DNA from 2 places in the Rahnella sp. 2050 genome. Region 1 is predicted to be linked to the other one. Evidence: predicted binding sites of a transcription regulator. Region 1 holds the regulator's gene; the other holds the start of a gene.
The links. The regulator sigma-54, encoded in region 1, starts transcription at its own class of promoters, with help from an activator protein. The targets are predictions, from matches to a motif close to GTTGGCACANNTTTCGCTNT.

Region 1 (9,569 bases):
TACCGGACCGCTGAGTTCTGCTTCTGCGGACGCCATAGTGCCGGTGGAAACCGCCATTGCGCTGCTGAAAGATATGGGCGGCAGCTCGGTGAAATATTTCCCGATGGGTGGCCTGAAAACCCGTGATGAATTCGCTGCCGTGGCCCGTGCCTGTGCGGAACAGGATTTCTGGCTGGAACCGACCGGCGGTATCGATTTAGAAAACTTCGAGCCGATTATGGAAATCGCGCTGGCGGCGGGCGTCACTAAAATCATCCCGCATATCTACAGCTCGATTATCGACAGCGCCACCGGTAACACACGTCCTGACGATGTGAAAACCCTGCTGGTCAGCGTCAAAAAGCTGGTGGGCTGAAGGTTCTGACCTTTCCTGCGCGGTAAGCCGTCCGGGCACACTGATGTTGTTACCGGATGGCAAATATATTTACGCAATCAATCAACGAAGCGATAACATCACCTGATTCAAGGTATCTGCCGAAAACGGCAAACTGCGTTTATCGATGACTCTGTGGCGGTCGGCAGTTCGTCGTAAAGGGTGATCGCGCCGTAGCCGGAATAATATGGAAGAACAATGGTGAGATTTCCCAATCAACGTCTGGCGCAACTGTTTGATGCGCTGCAAACCGAAACGCTGCCTCAGGATGAACTGGCAAAACGCCTGTCGGTGTCGACGCGGACGGTCCGTGCGGATATCACTGCGCTTAATGAAATCATCGCGGACTATGGCGCGACCTTCGTACACAACCGTGGCAGCGGGTATCAGCTGCGCGTTGATGATCAGAGCCTGTTCTCGTCGTTACAGCAGTCGACACAACGTAAACCGAATCCGACGCCGCGTACGGCCGCAGAGCGGGTGAAGACGCTGCTGATCCGCTTTTTGACCTCAGCTTTTTCATTAAAGCTGGAAGATCTGGCTGATGAATGGTTTGTCAGCCGGGGAACCCTGCAAAATGATATGGCTGAGGTAAGGGAGCATCTGGCCCGCTATCATCTGAATATTGAAACCAAGCCGCGCTACGGCATGAAGCTGTTTGGTGCGGAGCTGGCAATCCGCGCCTGCCTGACCGACTTGTTGTTCCAGCTCGATGCCGAAGAACAGGCCAATCCGCTGCTGAAGGCGGAAAGCCTGGAGTCGGAAGCGCTGGTGCCGCTGACGCGCTTTATGCATCAGCTTCTGACGCAGTCTTCTATTCAACTGACCGACGAAGGTGAACAATATCTGATTCTCTATTGCGCGGTGGCCATTAAACGCATTGCCGGCGGTTATCCGCTGACTGATTTTGATGCTGAAGACGGTGACCCGGCGGTCAAACACGTTTCTGTGCGGCTGGCTGCGGAGCTGAAAAGTCTGGTGGGCAAGGAAATTCCGGCCTCTGAAGAAGCTTATCTGCGGGTGAATATCGCCGCGCGTCGCGTCCAGCAAATCCTGCCAACGGACATTAATGCTGACGATGACGAATCGCTGGTCGATTACATCCTGTCGTATATCAATTCGCACTATAGTTATGATTTACAAGGTGATAAACAGCTGCGCGCTGATCTGCTGACGCATATCAAAACCATGATTACGCGGGTGAAATACCAGATTAATATCCCCAACCCGCTGCTGAACAACATCAAACAGCATTACCCGATGGCGTATGACGTCACGCTGGCGGCGGTGTCGAGCTGGGGGAAATACACGCCGTACACCCTGAGTGAAAACGAGATTGGGTTTCTTGTGCTGCATATCGGCGTCGGGCTGGAGCGGCATTACAACATCGGTTATCAGCGACATCCGCAGGTGATGCTGGTATGCGACACCGGCAATTCGACCATCCGTATGATTCAGGCGCAGATTAGCCGCAAATATCCGCAGCTGGTGATGAAACAGGTGGTGACGTTGCGGGATTACGAACAACTGGAACACATCGACGAAGATTTCATCATCTCCAACGCCCGCATCAGCGAGAAGAATAAACCGGTGGTGGTGCTGTCGCCATTCCCGACCGAATACCAGATGGAGCAGCTTGGCAAGCTGGTACTGGTTGATCGCACCCGGCCTTATATGCTGGAAAAATTCTTCGACGAAAAACACTTCATGATCATCGATGAACCGATGACGCAGGCGGAGTTGTTCCGCCATGTGTGCTCTCAGCTGGAAGCCGAAGGCTATGTCGATCAGGCGTTTTATCCGTCGGTGGTTGAGCGCGAGGAAATTGTCTCGACCATGCTGGGGGAAGGGATTGCGCTGCCGCACTCGCTGGGGCTGCTGGCGAAGAAAACCGTGGTGATAACGTTGCTCTCTCCGCAGGGCATTGCGTGGGGAGAAGGGGAGACCGCACACGTGATTTTCCTGCTGGCAATCAGCAAGGCAGATTATGAAGAGGCGATGGCGATTTACGATTTGTTCGTGACGTTTGTGCGGGAACGCTCAATGAGCCGTTTGCTGAGCAGCGAAAACTTTGAGAGTTTCAAGGCCATTGCAATCGACTGTTTAAGCCGCATTTAATACGGCTCAAAGAGTGCGTTAATTATCAGTCTTCATCAAAACCTGAATTAATCAGATTTACCACTGCCGTCAATGCCTGTTCTTCATCGGGGCCGGTGGCTTCGATTTCGATTTTCTGACCTTTCGGGGAATCGAGCATCAGCAACGCGATGACACTGCTGGCTTCCGCTTCAATGCCCGTGTCGTTGCGCAGCATCACTTCTGATTCAAAGCTCTGCACCAGTTCAAACAACTTCATTGCCGGGCGGGCATGCATACCCAACCGGTTTTTGATTTCTACCGTTTGTTTCACCGTCATGATTTGCGTTTTTCCAGCGTGCGATGGCGGGATTGCACATTTTTCCCGCGGGAACGGAAATAGTCGGCCAGTTGCTCTGCGATATAGACCGAACGGTGTTTACCGCCGGTACAGCCAATGGCGACGGTCAGATAGCTGCGGTTGTTCGTTTCCAGCATCGGCAGCCATTGTTCGAGGTAGCTGCGGGTCTGGTAAATAAAGTTGTGCACTTCAGTATGACGGTCAAGAAACGCCGCGACCGGCTTATCAAGGCCTGTCATCGGACGCAGTTTCGGATCCCAGTGCGGGTTTGGCAGAAAACGCACATCGAAAACGTAATCCGCATCAATCGGAATGCCGTGTTTGAAACCGAAGGATTCGAACACCATCGTCAGTTCGCGCTCGCGTTTACCCAGCAGACGGGTACGCAGCATTTCTGCCAGTTCATGCACGGACATTTCGGAGGTGTCGATGATCAGATCCGCAGACGAACGCAGTGGTTCGAGCAGATCGGCTTCTTCATCAATGGCACTTTCGAGGGACAGATTTTTGCTGGAAAGCGGGTGCAGTCGACGGGTGTCGCTGTAGCGGCGGATCAGAGTATTGCGGTCGGCATCAAGGAATAACAACTGCGGTGAGAAGCTCTCCGGCAGTTGTGACATCGCATACTCATAAACTTCCGGTGTTTCCGGCATGTTACGGACGTCAATGCTGACGGCCGCTGATGTATTACGTTCAACAAGGGTCTGGGCAAGCTGCGGCAATAACACCACCGGCAGGTTATCCACGCAGTAAAAACCCATGTCTTCTAGTGCCCGTAGGGCAACCGACTTCCCGGAACCGGAACGGCCGCTGACAATCATCAGCACCATGGTGTCACTCCCCTGGCATTCAGTGTGCAGAATTCATTTTCCCGGCACTGTACCGGGAATCAGCAATTTATTCGTTTTCAGTCATTATCTGGAACAGTTCTTCGTCACTTTGCGCGCCACGCAGACGGCGACACACTGTTTTATCAGCTAATTTCTTAGCGACTAAAGATAATGTATGTAAATGGGTTTTACATTGATCTGCCGGTACCAGCAAGGCAAAAAGCAAATCTACCGGCTGATTATCGATGGCGTCAAAAGCAATCGGTTGTTCAAGCTGAATGAATACGCCGACGGCACGTAAAGTGTCTTCTTCCAGCTTACCGTGCGGGATGGCGATCCCGGCACCGATCCCGGTGCTCCCCATACGTTCACGGGTCAAAATGGCGTCAAAAATCACCTGCGGCGACAAATTTAATTGTTTGGCGGCCAACTCACTGATGATTTCCAGTGCGCGTTTTTTGCTGGCGCAATGAACGCCGCTTTTGGTGCATTCGGCATTAAGCACCGACGTTAATTGCATTGCAGTATCGTTAATCATGTCATCTTTCACTTTTGCGCTGTTTCACCCTTAAAGCTATATCGGCTCGTTTCCCGAAGGTCACAAGCCGATGCCCGAAGGTTTGTAGCACAGGGTTGGCTACATGAATGTCAGTGCTGTTTCAGTTTGTCTTTATGTTTATTCAACTGTCGGGCCAGTTTATCAACCAGTCCGTCAATCGCTGCGTACATATCCTGATGTTCCGAGGTGGCATGTAATTCGCCTCCGTTCACATGCAAAGTGGCTTCCGCTACTTTCTGCACCTTTTCCACGCTCAACACCACATACACCTGATTAATCCTGTCGAAATACTGCTCAAGCTTAGCCAGCTTCGACGTGATGAACTCTCTCAGGGGATCCGTGATCTCAATGTGATGTCCGGTAATGTTGAGCTGCATAATGTCTTCCTTCTCTGTTGAGGTCAAACTAACTGTTTACGTTGGTTTGAGGGCGGGATGGACAAAGACTCTCGGTATTTGGCGACAGTCCGACGCGCAACCATAATTCCCTGATCGGAAAGCAGGGTCGCTAACTTACTGTCACTGAGCGGTTTTACAGGATTCTCCGCTGCGATTAATTTCTTCACCAGCGCCCGGATCGCGGTTGACGATGCCTCGCCACCGCTGTCTGTACTGACATGGCTGGAGAAGAAATACTTCAGTTCGAAAATGCCACGCGGGCTGTGCAGGAACTTCTGCGTCGTCACACGTGAAATCGTCGATTCGTGCATTTCCACGGCACTGGCAATATCTGCCAGCACCATAGGTTTCATAAATTCTTCACCCAGTTCAAAGAACGCCTGCTGCTGCTCAACGATGCAGCGCGTCACTTTCAACAGCGTGTCGTTACGGCTTTCCAGGCTTTTGATTAACCACTTGGCTTCCTGCAGATTGCTGCGGATAAATTGCCCGTCGCTGTCGCTGCGTGCGGAATTCCCCATCGCGGCGTACTGCTGGTTAATCTTCAGACGCGGAATGCTGTCGGAATTGAGTTCTACCGCCCAGACACCTGACACTTTACGCACCAGCACATCCGGGATCACGTATTCGGATTCACCGGTGTTGATAGACTGGCCCGGACGCGGATCAAGAGACTGGATCAGGAGCATCGCTCCTTTCAGTGTATCTTCTTTTAACCGGGTTGATCGCATAAGTGCGCGGAAATCATGGTTCGCCAGCAAATCGAGATGTTCGCTGATGATAAGACGGGCTTCAGTGATGAAAGGCGTGTCAGTCGCATATTGAGAAAGCTGGATCAGCAGGCAGTCGCGCAGGTCACGGGCGGCGACACCCACCGGATCAAAACGCTGAACGCGCTTAAGTACGGCTTCGACTTCGTCCATGGTGACATTTTCATCACCGACGCTTTCAAGAATGTCGTCAAGGGAGACGGTCAGGTAACCGGTGTCATCCACTGCATCGACGATTGACGTGGCAATCGCGGCATCGGTATCAGAGAACGGCGTCAGCTCGACCTGCCACATCAGGTAATCCTGAAGTGTCTGCGTGGTTTCGCCCTGGTAAATCGGTAGCTCATCGTCGCTGTAATCATTGCCGGTGCCTGACGGCGTGCCTGCGGTGTAAATCTCATCCCAGGTGGCGTCCAGCGGCAACTCTTCCGGCATGTCTTTCTGCTCGAGTGCCTCGCGGGTGTCTAACCCTTCGCTGTCGGTGGTTTCTACCGAGTCGATTTCTTCATGAAGGTCGGTTTGTTCCAACAGAGGGTTGCTCTCCAGCGCGAGTTGGATCTCCTGCTGGAGCTCAAGCGTGGATAGTTGCAACAAGCGGATGGCCTGTTGTAACTGAGGAGTCATTGCCAGTTGTTGGCTGAGTCTGAGTTGCAAACCTTGCTTCATATCTTGGCTTAATTCCGTTGATGAGTGAAAACGGCAACACTTCTGTCAGAGACGGCCTGTTTCAGTGTAGGTTGAAACAGGCACGGTTCCGGCGGCACAGATCACAGACGGAATTCTTCACCAAGATAAACACGTTTAACTTGTTCATCAGCAAGAATGTCGGCTGGCGTGCCGTGGGCGATCAATTTCCCCTGACTGACGATATACGCGCGTTCACAAACGTCGAGTGTTTCGCGAACGTTATGGTCAGTGATCAGTACGCCGAGGCCGCTGTCACGTAAATGCTCAATGATTTTTTTGATGTCGATAACGGAAATCGGGTCAACCCCGGCGAACGGTTCATCCAGCAGGATGAATTTAGGGTTCGCTGCCAGTGCACGGGCAATTTCAACACGACGGCGTTCACCACCAGACAGTGACTGACCGAGGTTATCGCGCAAATGAGAAATATGGAACTCTTCCATTAATTCATTAGCGCGGTCATTACGCTGTTCTTTGGTCAGATCGTCACGGATCTGCAGCACCGCCATCAGGTTATCAAATACGCTCAGACGACGGAAAATGGAGGCTTCCTGCGGAAGATAGCCAATACCGCGACGGGCGCGGGTATGCAGCGGCAGCAGGCTGATGTCTTCATCATCAACGATAATGCGGCCCGCATCGCGCTGGACGATGCCCACGACCATGTAAAAGGTGGTGGTTTTACCCGCACCGTTTGGCCCTAATAACCCGACGATTTCACCCGAGTTGACCATCAGACTGACATCTTCAACGACCTTACGGCCTTTGTATGCCTTTGCCAGATTCTCTGCGATTAATTTAGCCATAAAATATCAGTTACTCTTTTTGGTCGGCTGGCCGCCCGCTGCAGGCGTTTTTTGTTGCAGCTGCGAAGGTACCAGAACGGTCGTCACACGGTTACCTTTATCACTAAAGGCTTCCATTTGCTGTTTCTGTACCAGATAGGTAATACGGTCGCCTTTCACATTGCTGTCCAGTTGCTCAAGGTAAGCGTTGCCGGTCAGCGTGACGAGGTCATTTTCCACTTCGTAGCGGACTTTCTGTGCATGGCCTTTAATCGGCTTACCGTTATCCTGCATCTGGTAGAACGTCACCGGGTTGCCGTAACCTTCTACCACTTCTTTACCGGAAACCCCCTGCGGGCGGATGACGACCACTTTGTCGGCTTTAACCTGGATCGTACCCTGATTGACGACCACATTGCCGGTAAAGGTCGCGGTATTGGTATTGACGTCGAGCGCCTGGTTTGCTGAATCAATGGTGATCGGTTTCGTTGTATCGTCTTTTAAGGCAAATGCCGGAACGCTGACGGCTAACAATGAGCTGACGATCAGGAGATCACGGATTTTATTTTTTGCTTTGAATTTCATAAGAGGTCGTTACCTTTTCGATCAGCTCTGCTGTTTTGTCACGCAGATTACCACGCATTTTCATGCCGTTAGATGTAAAACCTGTACCATACAACGTCACTTCATCGTCTGAGGCAACGTCCTGTGTCGTCAGGTTAACCCGTGCATTGTCCGTTTTGATTCTTTGCAGCTGTGATGTCTCAGGTGTCAGGCTGTCTGCCTGCACATGCCCATAAAGATAGAGCATTTTATCCTGAGTCAGTTTCGCTTTATCAGAACGCAATACCCAGGTGGCTACTTTGTTCTTGTCATACATGGTCGCGACCGGATTGGTAAACCATGACACCTGATCAGCGGTGTAATATTTTACCTGGTCTGAAACCAGTTTATACGTCAGGCTGCCCATCGGGTCATACACCATCGTAACGGTGTGGGACGTCTGGTAAGTCGGATCCTGATCATTGACCGCTTGCGGAACATCATCGCTGTTGTCAGATAATGACCAGCCAATCAGCACCAGAACGATGGCAGTCAGCGCCAGAATAATCCAAAGTTTTGCTTTACTCATATCGACAGCCCTTTGGCGTCCTCCAGCTTACCCTGCGCCAGCAGAATCAAATCACACAGTTCGCGTACTGCACCACGTCCACCCGCTATACGGGTAACATAATGCGCTTTCGGTAACAGAACAGGATGTGCATCCTGAACCGCGACAGAGAGACCCACTTCGGCCATCACCGGCCAGTCAATCAGGTCATCACCAATGTACGCCACTTCTTCGGCCCGCAGAGACAGTGTATCTAACAGTTCGCGGAAGGCCAAAAGCTTATCAGATTGCCCCTGATACAAGTGGCGTATGCCCAGAGTTTTAGCGCGATCTTCCAGTAATTTCGCATTGCGGCCTGTAATAATCGCGACTTCGATATCGGATGTCAGCAGGCAGCGGATACCGTAACCGTCGCGAACGTTGAAACTTTTCAGCTCTTCTCCCTGATTTCCCATATAGATCAGGCCATCAGACATAACGCCATCGACATCGCAAATCAGCAGGCGGATTGCTTTTGCCCGTTCAAGCACTTGCGCACTGACCGGACCGTAGCAGGTTTCCACCAGGGCTGCGCTATTACTCATTCAGGGAATTCCTCAATTAAACTACGCCAGCGCGCAGCATATCGTGCATATGTAACACACCCAGCAACTGGTCACCATCAGCAACCATCACGCAAGTGATGTGTTTATCCTGCATTAAATTCAGCGCATCAACCGCCAGCAGTGAAGGACGCACGCGGATACCGCCTGTCGTCATCACATCCGCAATCGATGCCGTATTGATGTTGACGCCCATATCAAAGATGCGTCGTAAATCCCCATCGGTAAAGATCCCTTCGATTTTCATCAAATCGTTGCAGATAACCGTCATGCCCAGATTTTTTCGGGTGATTTCCAGCAACGCATCCCGCAACGAAGCTTCACGGCTGACGTGCGGAATTTCATCCCCGGTGTGCATGATATCGCTGACGCGCAGTAACAGCTTGCGACCCAGTGCTCCGCCAGGATGTGACAGGGCGAAATCTTCCGGTGTGAAGCCGCGTGCTTCAAGCAGTGCGACGGCCAGTGCATCGCCCATCACCAGCACTGCCGTGGTGCTGCTGGTCGGTGCCAGGCCCAGCGGGCAGGCTTCTTTGGGCACTTTTACACAAAGGTGAACATCTGCCGCTTTCCCCATCGTGCTTTCGGGGTTAGACGTCATGCAGATAAGCGTAATGCTCAGGCGTTTGAGTACCGGTATCAGCCCCAGAATTTCATGGGCTTCGCCGGAGTTGGAAATCAGAATGACGACATCCTGCTTCGATACCATGCCCAGATCACCGTGGCTGGCTTCGCCGGGATGCACAAAGAATGCCGGTGTGCCCGTACTGGCAAAGGTGGCGGCCATCTTACGGCCGATATGACCAGATTTGCCCATGCCCATGACGACGACTTTGCCATTGCAGGCGAAGATTTTTTCGCAGGCGCGGGTAAAATCACCGTTAATGTATTGATCTAACTGCTCAAGTCCTTCACGTTCTGTTTTCAGCACATCATGTCCGACGGCCTGAAAATCAAAACCGGGGGCGAAGGTATCGTTAGCCATAGTGGGTTCCTGACAGAGTTCAGAAGGCAATG
Region 2 (9,569 bases), on a different contig from region 1:
ACACCTCATCCAGCAAGGTGTCGTCATACCAGCCCCAGTCATTTTTATAGGACGGGTCCGCGACAGTCGGACGCAATTCGTTGTAACCATAAAGATGGTCGAAACCATGGGATTTCAGGAAGGTTCCTTTGCCTGCGAAAGCCAGTTCAGCGCCCTGATAGAAATAGTTGGTATAACCTGCACCTTTGAGCACATCGCCAAGACAGACGTTTTCAGGGTAGAAAGTCGCCAGTGCACTGGAGGCATTACCATCAAACGGCGCAAACAACGGGATCCCACACTGAGAAGCCACCATACCCGCGATGGTATAGCCAGTGCCCGGCAACTGTTTGGTGTTTGTGAAATCGGTACTCTGCGCTTTATGGCGGTTTAATTCGGTGGTCAGGCCGGGGAAGACTTTGTCATCAAAATACGTGCGTTCCAGACTCTCGCCGTAGATATAAACCAGGTTAGGCTTTTTCGCGCCTTTAATGGCTTTTTCGGGCACTTTGTAATAGGTACTAAAATCTGCACCGCTGCCTGAGATTTGCGTTTTGACCAGACGCGAGATGTTCTGGAATGCCTGTGTGGAACCGACAGAAAAGACCGCCAGCACCACGGCCAGCGCACTGTAGACCGCGCTGCTGTTTTTGGCACGACGCTGCTTCAGCCCCCACGCCAGCAAAGCGAATACGCTGACAAGCCCTGCCAGTAAACCGATAAATGGCAGGATATATTTATTGAGCCCCGCCCCTTTCAGGCTACTGGTGACGGTATATAACACCGCGTCCGTGATGCCTTCACCGGTGAAATAATTGCTGCCGATCAGGATGACGTTAAGAATGACGTAAAGCCCGAGGAAAAACAGCACCAGTGAAAACCAGACACGGCTGGCCGACGCCCGCGTGACGTAGAGAAAAATAGAAGAAAGAAATAATACGAAGGAAATTATCTCAGAAGCCATTTCAGCACCCTGTCTGATTTAAACAATAAACTCTACGACCCATTTCTGCTGTTTTACGAGCAGCGCCGACGGTTCAACTCATCGAGCGAATGACCCGTTTGTCATTCACTTACTTCATCCCTGAGACAGGAAAATTCATGCCAAAAACGGATAGCGCTATATAGCCTGTTGATCCTGGTGGGTCAACGCCTTAACACGGCTTCAGGCCACTGATGTGCCCAAAAAAACTGACGTTTTACAAATTCATGACAGCTAATTCCGCATGATACCTCAGAAAATTAACTTTCCGGTCACCTTTCTGTAAGAATTGCATGATAGCGGAATACTGTGGGCGAAATGTGGAGGCAGGTTGAAAATGCGGAAAAAAGTTGGCGGGAAGGCCCGCAATACGGGGTATCGCGGGCATTGAAGATGAAAAATCAGATTCCTCCGAGATAAGCTTTCCGCACCTCCTGATTATGTAAAAGTTCTTCGCCTGAACCGCTAAGCCGAATTTGTCCGTTGACCATCACATAACCCCGGTCAGAAAGCCTGAGCGCATGATGCGCATTTTGCTCCACCAGAAAGATAGTCATGCCGTTTTTTGCCAGTTCGCGCAAGGTCTGGAAAATCTGTTTAACGATAATAGGCGCCAGCCCAAGACTCGGTTCATCGAGCAGTAACAGCTTCGGGCGACTCATCAGCGCACGGGCAATCGCCAGCATTTGCTGTTCACCACCGGACATGGTCATCGCCCGTTGTTTACGGCGTTCCTTCAGGCGCGGGAATAACTCAAACATGGTGTGCAGATCTTCTGCCGCGTGTTTATTCCCGACGGGAATGGTGCCCATCAGCAGGTTTTCTTCCACGGTCATATCCGGAAAAACACGTCGCCCTTCCGGCGATTGCGCTATGCCAGCCGAAGCCACAAAGTGTGTCGATTTGCGGCTGATATCTTCCCCGCGAAACAGGATCTGCCCGCTCTGTATACGTGGCTGGCCGAATATCGACATCAGCAGCGTTGATTTCCCGGCACCGTTGGCACCAATCAACGCCACCGTTTCCCCCTCATGCACCTGCAAAGAGACCTGCTGTAATGCCTGAATCGCCCCGTAATACACATTCACATCACGAAATTCCAGCATCGCGTCGCTCATAAGCTGACCTCGTCGTCTTCATCAGCACCCAGATACGCGGCAATGACTTTCTCATCGTTCTGAATAGCCTGCGGTATTCCTTCGGCAATCACGTCGCCGTGGTCGAGCACGATAATGTGGTCGGAAATGTCCATCACCATGCCCATATCATGTTCGATCAGCAGCACGGTGATGTCGTGATGATCGCGCAGGAAGCGGATAATTTTGCTCAGCGTACGTGTTTCAACCGGATTCAGACCGGCTGCCGGTTCGTCCAGGCAAATCATTTCCGGCGCGGTACACATCGCACGGGCGATTTCCAGCCGGCGCTGCTGACCGTAAGACATTTCCCCTGCCAGCCGGTTGGCACAATCCACCAGTTCCACCACTTCCAGCCAGTAAAATGCGCGGTCCAGCGCCTGATTTTCCGCACGGCGATAACCCGGCGTATTGAGCACACCGGCAATCAGGTTGCGGTTGGTTTGCATGTGCTGAGCGACCAGCAGATTTTCAACCACCGACATTTCACGAAACAGCCGGATATTCTGAAAGGTACGCGCCAGCCCGGCGCGGTTAACCAGGTGTGTACCGCCGAACATTTTGTAGAAAATGCGTTTGCCCAGTTGCGCCGGTTTTATCCAGTCATCAGGCTGAAATTTCTGCCCGAGCACCTGGATTACATTGGTCGTCCGGCGGCGCGTATTGAGCAAAATATTGCCGCCGGACGCTTTATAAAAACCTGTCAGGCAATTAAATACCGTGGTTTTTCCTGCGCCGTTCGGGCCGATCAGCGCGGTAATCGATCCGCGTTTCACCGCAAGATTCACATCGTTCAGCGCCTTAATGCCGCCGAAATGCATGCGCAAATGCTCGACACTCAGGATGTTGTTATCCGCTAACGCTTCGCTCATGGCGCGACTCCTTTACGCACGGCAAACCCGCTGCGGCTGATGCGGATCAACCCGCGTGGCCGCCAGATCATCATCACCACCATTAAAACGCCGAACAGCAATACGCGATATTCGGCAAAGCTGCGCAACAGTTCCGGCGCGACGGTCAGCACAAATGCCGCCAGCACCACGCCGATGGTTGAGCCCATACCGCCCAAAACCACAATAGCGAGAATCAGTGCAGATTCGAAAAAGGTGAAAGAGGTCGGATTAACGAAGCCCTGATACGTGGCGAAAAACACGCCCGCAATTCCGGCTGTGGAAGCCCCGAGGGTAAAGGCAGACAGCTTGACCAGCACATGATTCAGCCCCATCGCGCGGCAGGCAATCTCATCCTCACGCAGCGCTTCCCACGCGCGGCCAATCGGCATGCGGGTCAGCCGGTGTTTGATAAACAACACCAGCAACACCACCAGAACCAGCACGGCATAGATGAAGATAAATTTCATATTCGGGTTATAGGTCAGATGGAAAAACTCGTGGAACGGCACGCCGCCCTCTTTCGCCCGCCGGCCAAATTCCAGCCCGAAAAAGGTGGGCGGAGGCGCGGAAACACCGTTCGGACCGCCGGTAAACGACAACCAGTTGGTCAGCACCAGCCGGATGATTTCACCGAAACCTAACGTCACGATCGCCAGATAGTCGCCGTGCATACGCAGCACCGGGAAACCCAGCAACGCACCCGCCAGCGCGGCCATCACCGCCGCCAGCGGCAGCATCGACCAGAAGCCGAGGCCGAGATACTGATACCCCAGCGCCAGCCCGTAAGCCCCGATGGCGTAAAACGCCACATACCCCAGATCGAGCAAACCGGCCAGTCCGACCACGATATTCAGCCCGAGGCCGAGCAACACATAAATCAGTCCCAGAATGGCGACCGTCAGAATGTATTTGGTGGCGACGAACGGGAAGAAAATGGCCAGCACAATCAGCAGCGGAATAACCCAGCGCAGATGACTTTTATAATCCGGCGACCGGACATAGACGCCCGCGCTGTCGGATTCGAAACGCGCACGCATTTTCTGCCCGGCTGTGGTTTCTAAAAATGCACTGAGCAGGAAGCGGCCCGTCATCACCGCAGCAATGATCCAGACCAGCCTCTGGCTATGAAAGTTAAAGCTGTAACCATCGAGCACCACACCGACCACCGGCCCGAAAATAATCAGCGCCACCAGCCCGGCAAAAATGGCATCCAGCAGACAGCGTTTAAATGAAAATCCGCTGTTCACAGCAGTTTGTGACATCATTTTATTTCCCTCACACTTTCGTCACGACCGGACGGCCCAGCAGGCCCTGAGGGCGGAAAATGAGGATCACCACCAGCAATCCAAAGGAGAACACATCTTTGTAATCAGAATTCACCATGCCCGAGAACTGCGCTTCGGCAATCCCCAGGATCAGCCCGCCCAGCATCGCGCCGGGTAATGAACCAATGCCGCCGAGTACCGCTGCGGTAAAAGCTTTGATGCCGATGATGAAACCGGCGTAGAAATCAAACGTGCCGTAGTTCATGGTCACCAGAACCCCGGCCAGTCCGGCCATCGCTGCGCCAATCATGAAGACCAGCGAGATAATGCGGTCAGTGTTAATACCCAAAATGGAAGCCATTTTTCTGTCCTGCTGCACCGCACGACACATACGACCAAGTTTGGTATTACTGATAATCCACGATAAAACCAGCATGCCAGCCAGCGACGCCACCAGAATGAAAATTTTGGTGTAGGTCATCTGGACAAAACTTTCGCCGATATGAAAACGGAATGCGCCATCCAGCATGGTCGGAATGCCCTGCTGTCGCGGCCCCTGACTGATTTGCGCGTAATTTTGTAAGATAAGTGACATGCCGATAGCAGAAATCAGCGGTGCAAGACGGGTCGAATTACGCAGCGGCTTATAGGCAATGCGTTCAATCGCCCAGCCATACACGCCGGTGACCACGATGGTGAACACCAGCGTGCCCAGGATCAGTAGCGGAAAAGAGTGAAGCCCGAAGAAGGAAAGCAGCGCCAGCGCGATGGCACAGAGGTAAGCCGAAATCATATACACTTCGCCGTGCGCAAAGTTGATCATGCCGATAATGCCGTAAACCATGGTGTAGCCGATGGCAATGAGACCGTAGACAGCACCGAGCGTAATGCCATTAAACAGTTGTTGCAGGAAGAATGAATCCATAAATACGCAGTCTCTTTTTGTGACCGCGCCTGGCTAAGGGCGCATTCATTAAAGCTAATAAAGCGTTATCGTTGCAGCCAGTTTGGACCCGGCCAGCGCACAAGAGCCGGAGCGTACATTAAGTACGTGAGCCAGTTCTTTCATAAAGAGTGAGCACTGCCCGGGTTCAAAATGGCAAATAAGAGTGCTTTATTCCTTAACTTCCTGATATTTGCCTTTGTCGTCCCATTTATAAACCACGTAATCAGAGACTTTCAGGTCGCCTTTACTGTCCCAGGCTTTTTTGCCCATGACGGTATCGACGCTGTTGGCTTTAAGCCAGGCGCTGGCTTTGGCGGAATCACTGCCGCCGGTGGCTTTGAATGCCGCGGCAATAGCCTGCACGGAGGCATAGGAGTAAAGGGTGTAGCCTTCCGGCTCGAACTTGCTGGCGCGGAATTTATCGATAACGACTTTGCCTTCCGGGATCAGACGCGGGTCTTTGCCGAAGGTCATCAGAATCCCGTTGGTATATTGCGGGCCGCCTGCGGCGGTGACCATTTCTTCGTTGACGATACAGTCGCCGGAGAAGAACGTGGCCTGCACGCCCTGCTCACGCATCTGGCGTACCAGCGGACCGGCTTCAGGATGGCAACCGCCGAAGAACACCACGTCCGGTTTCTGCGCACTGATTTTGGTGACCAGCGCGTTGAAGTCTTTTTCGCCGCGCGATAACCCTTCATACATCACTTCTTTCACGCCACGCTTGTTAAGCGCCGCTTTGGTGGCATCCGCCAGCCCCTGCCCGTAAGTGTCTTTGTCGTGGATAATGACCACTTTTTTGGCTTTCAGCTTGTCGATGATGTAATCACTGGCAACCTGCCCCTGCTGGTCGTCACGTCCGCACATGCGGAACATATCACTCATGCCGCGTTCGGTGATTTGCGGGTTAGTGGATCCCGGCGTGATGGCGATAATGCCGGCATCGTTGTAAACCTCAGATGCGGGCATGGTAGAAGATGAACAAAAATGCCCGACCACCGCCTGCACTTTATCCTGATCAACAAGACGGTTAGCGACCGCAACGGCCTGTTTCGGTTCGCAGGCATCATCGCCCTGCACCAGTTTGATTTTCTCGCCGTTGATTCCGCCAGCGGCATTAATGTCTTCAGCGGCCTGGGTGGCACCATGCCAGTACTGATCGCCATAGGTGGCATTCGGGCCGGTGAACGGGCCAGCGACGCCAATCACGATATCCGCACGCGCGGTAAACGCAGTGACCAGACAGCCTGCCAGCAACAAAGAAAGAGGACTTTTAATAAATTTCATCGACATCATCATGATCCTTAGGACAGAGTTTATGCAAAACGGGTTATGGAAAACGCATGTAGCAAAAACACCAACACGAAGTCGTAATCAGAAAATCTGAAATTTAACGCTTAAGCCTTAAGACTGAGGGTTTCCCGCTTATCTCCGGGGGTGAAAACATCAAAGGTAAAAAAACATAAGCAAAATATCTGCCATTGTTACTCAACCTCTGAGAATGTGACGGGTTATGTGAGTATAGATAGCGACGGGAGAGCGTTACGGGCAACTGACAGAAACAACGACGGGATCACATCGCACCGCGCTGGTGCACAAGCACGGTTTTGCACGCACGCTTACGCCGGGTGACATTTTTATTCTTTGCTTCTTGCGGCGGGTTGTTTTGTAATATGGGCAGATGATTGCAACGGGAAACTACTGAACAATGAAGAAATTATCCTGCCTGACGGCTGTGGTTCTGGCTCTGTCGTTAACTGGCTGCGCCAGCGATTATGTGATTAACACCAAATCCGGCGACCAGTTTTTCGCCCACGGCGAACCGGATCGTGACCGCAATACCGGCATGACCAGCTACACCGACATGAATGGCGATTATCATCTGATGAACACCAATGATATTGCGGGCATTGTGAAGAAGTAGGGTTACGGATGGGAATTGCATTTATCTCAAAACCTGGCCGATGACACACATGGTCGGCTTAACAAAACAGTCATGCTATGTGGTGCACAAACGGCACGCAATATCACGACTGTTTTGAGAATCAGATTACTCAGTAATAAAACGTGAAACAGACGCAGCAAGATTTTGTGCCTGATCTCGCAGCGCATTGGCGGCAGCAGAAGACTCTTCCACCAGGGCCGCATTTTGTTGAGTCACGCTGTCCATTTCCACTATTGCCTGCCCTACCTGAGATATTCCCCTGTTCTGTTCATCCGATGCTTGAGTAATTTCATTCAGTATTTCGGTAACATTAGCGACTTTGGTCACAATGTCATGCATGGTAGTCCCCGCCTGTTCTACCAGATCTGACCCTGCATTAATTCGCTCTACCGATTCACCAATTAAACCTTCTATTTCTTTTGCAGCCTGAGCGCTTCTCTGCGCAAGGCTTCTCACTTCGCTTGCCACAACAGCAAATCCCCGCCCCTGTTCGCCAGCACGCGCCGCTTCAACAGCCGCATTGAGAGCCAGAATATTGGTCTGAAAAGCGATGCTATTAATTACCGTCGTAATCTCAGCAATTTTTGCTGAGCTTGCAGTAATTTCATTCATAGTTTTCACCACATGAGAGACGAGTTGCCCGCCTTTATTCGCCGTTTCTGAAGTACTGCCCGCCAGGCGGCTGGTATGATGAATATTGTCCACGTTCTGTTTAACCGTCGCAGTTAACTGCTCCATGCTGGCTGCCGTTTCTTCAAGCGCAGCAGCCTGTTCCTCAGTGCGTGCGGATAAATCATTATTACCTGCCGCAATTTCTGCGGAGGCATGGCTCACCTGCGTCACACCGGTACGAATATCCCCGATGATACGGCGGAGATCGGTGTTCATCTCATCTACAGCTTGCATCAGTTCTCCCAGCTCATCACGACGCGTGGTATTGAGATGGGCTCTTAAATCACCGCGCGCTATCTGTCTGGCGACGTCAAGCGTGTCAGCCAGAGGCTTCACAATTTGGCGGGAAATAATCAGTGCAATGCCAATACTTAATAAGACTGCTGCTACCAGGAGTGAAGTCATCCATATAACTGCATTTCTGATATCGTCATGCGCCGCGCTCAGCTCCGATTCAAATATATTGTCACTCAGGGTGGTCAGCTTGCCGCCTGCTTTCGCAAGCAACTGAGTTGCTTCCTGCTCAGCAATATAGGATTGGAGGTAGTTTCCGGCACTCGCCTTTTTGGCCGAGACCGAGCGTTCAATTTCTTCAAGTATGCTGACATCAGCCGGATTTAACTGGGATTTGACGGCATCCATTTGCTGAATCGATTCATTCATAAAACCTGTTAAAGCCTGAAGGGATTCCTCAGTATTCTCAAACTGGAGGAGTTTTACACGTGTCGCCACCCCATCAATGTGTCTGACGATATCCCCTAACGCGATCGCGGTGACAGCACGTGCGGGATCTCGTGCATAGGACTGAGCCAGACTGTTAATCTCAGATTCTTCGCGTGTCAGCACAAAACTACTGACAACAAGATCACGTTGTTGGGTCTCGCGGACCGTTTGAGCACGCTTGTCACGATACGTCTTCATGACCTCTGACATTTCATTAAGCATCTTCAGGTGCTCTGTATCCCAACGAAGCAACCTGAGACTTTCAATTTTTTTATCAACCTGCTGTAAGTTCACCTCATTCATTGTGATGTATTTTTCATCGTGCGTTTTCACATATTCCAGTCTTTCAGCTTTCGCCATAGCAAACTGGTCAGTTATCACTTTAAGCTGGCTTATTTTCTCAGCTCGAATGGAAATATCATTCAGATTTTTAATACCACATAAAGCAACTGCAATGCTCAGCAATAAGATAAGTCCGAAACCTAATGCTAATTTTTTCCCGACTTTTAGATTTTCAAAATATGACATAAATATTTTCATAGCGCATGGCTCTCCATTATTTTTATAAATACAATTGTATGTGAAGCACATGGGGTATCGGCAGGCTATAAAAATTAGTTAATAAAAAACTCAGTTTATTAAGTTACAAAAGTCAGTAATTTAACCGCTATAAAACCTTATTCTTTGTATGAATACTTTTTTATTAATTACACCCTATTAATGGTGAGGTAATTCTCTATAAAAAAGCATTATTTTAATTTTCTGCCACTCTTAAATATTAAAGACGTTATCTGAACATACATCGCGCAGTATCAGCTTCCGACGCGAGGACATAAAAAAACCGGGCGGAAGCCCGGTTTTGGTTTGCGGCGAGAACAAAAATTACAGCCCGTTTTCGGCAATATCCATCGCGAAGTAAGTCAGGATAATATCTGCGCCAGCACGTTTAATCGCGCCCAGGCTTTCACGTACGACGGCACGCTCATCAATAGCATCGGCTTGTGCAGCAAATTTGATCATCGCGTATT

Region 2: ABIC79_RS20220 (branched-chain amino acid ABC transporter substrate-binding protein) is a predicted target of sigma-54. The motif match lies at 6,665-6,684, and genes of this name have one in related genera.

The regions. Positions count from the first base shown of each region.
Region 1 is NZ_JBEPKE010000002.1:141,558-151,126, forward strand. It holds gene dagF (2-dehydro-3-deoxy-phosphogluconate aldolase) at 1-355, shown strand, start outside; gene ABIC79_RS07910 (BglG family transcription antiterminator) at 572-2,491, shown strand; gene npr (PTS phosphocarrier protein NPr) at 2,517-2,789, opposite strand; gene rapZ (RNase adapter RapZ) at 2,786-3,640, opposite strand; gene ptsN (PTS IIA-like nitrogen regulatory protein PtsN) at 3,708-4,190, opposite strand; gene hpf (ribosome hibernation promoting factor) at 4,289-4,576, opposite strand; gene rpoN (RNA polymerase factor sigma-54) at 4,600-6,033, opposite strand; gene lptB (LPS export ABC transporter ATP-binding protein) at 6,135-6,860, opposite strand; gene lptA (lipopolysaccharide ABC transporter substrate-binding protein LptA) at 6,867-7,424, opposite strand; gene lptC (LPS export ABC transporter periplasmic protein LptC) at 7,402-7,971, opposite strand; gene kdsC (3-deoxy-manno-octulosonate-8-phosphatase KdsC) at 7,968-8,534, opposite strand; gene kdsD (arabinose-5-phosphate isomerase KdsD) at 8,551-9,537, opposite strand; gene ABIC79_RS07965 (calcium/sodium antiporter) at 9,557-9,569, opposite strand, start outside.
Region 2 is NZ_JBEPKE010000006.1:104,014-113,582, reverse strand. It holds gene opgB (phosphatidylglycerol--membrane-oligosaccharide glycerophosphotransferase) at 1-943, opposite strand, end outside; gene ABIC79_RS20240 (ABC transporter ATP-binding protein) at 1,363-2,079, opposite strand; gene ABIC79_RS20235 (ABC transporter ATP-binding protein) at 2,076-2,969, opposite strand; gene livM (high-affinity branched-chain amino acid ABC transporter permease LivM) at 2,966-4,252, opposite strand; gene ABIC79_RS20225 (ABC transporter permease subunit) at 4,266-5,180, opposite strand; gene ABIC79_RS20220 (branched-chain amino acid ABC transporter substrate-binding protein) at 5,370-6,494, opposite strand; gene ABIC79_RS20215 (YgdI/YgdR family lipoprotein) at 6,910-7,125, shown strand; gene ABIC79_RS20210 (methyl-accepting chemotaxis protein) at 7,252-9,081, opposite strand; gene hemB (porphobilinogen synthase) at 9,424-9,569, opposite strand, start outside.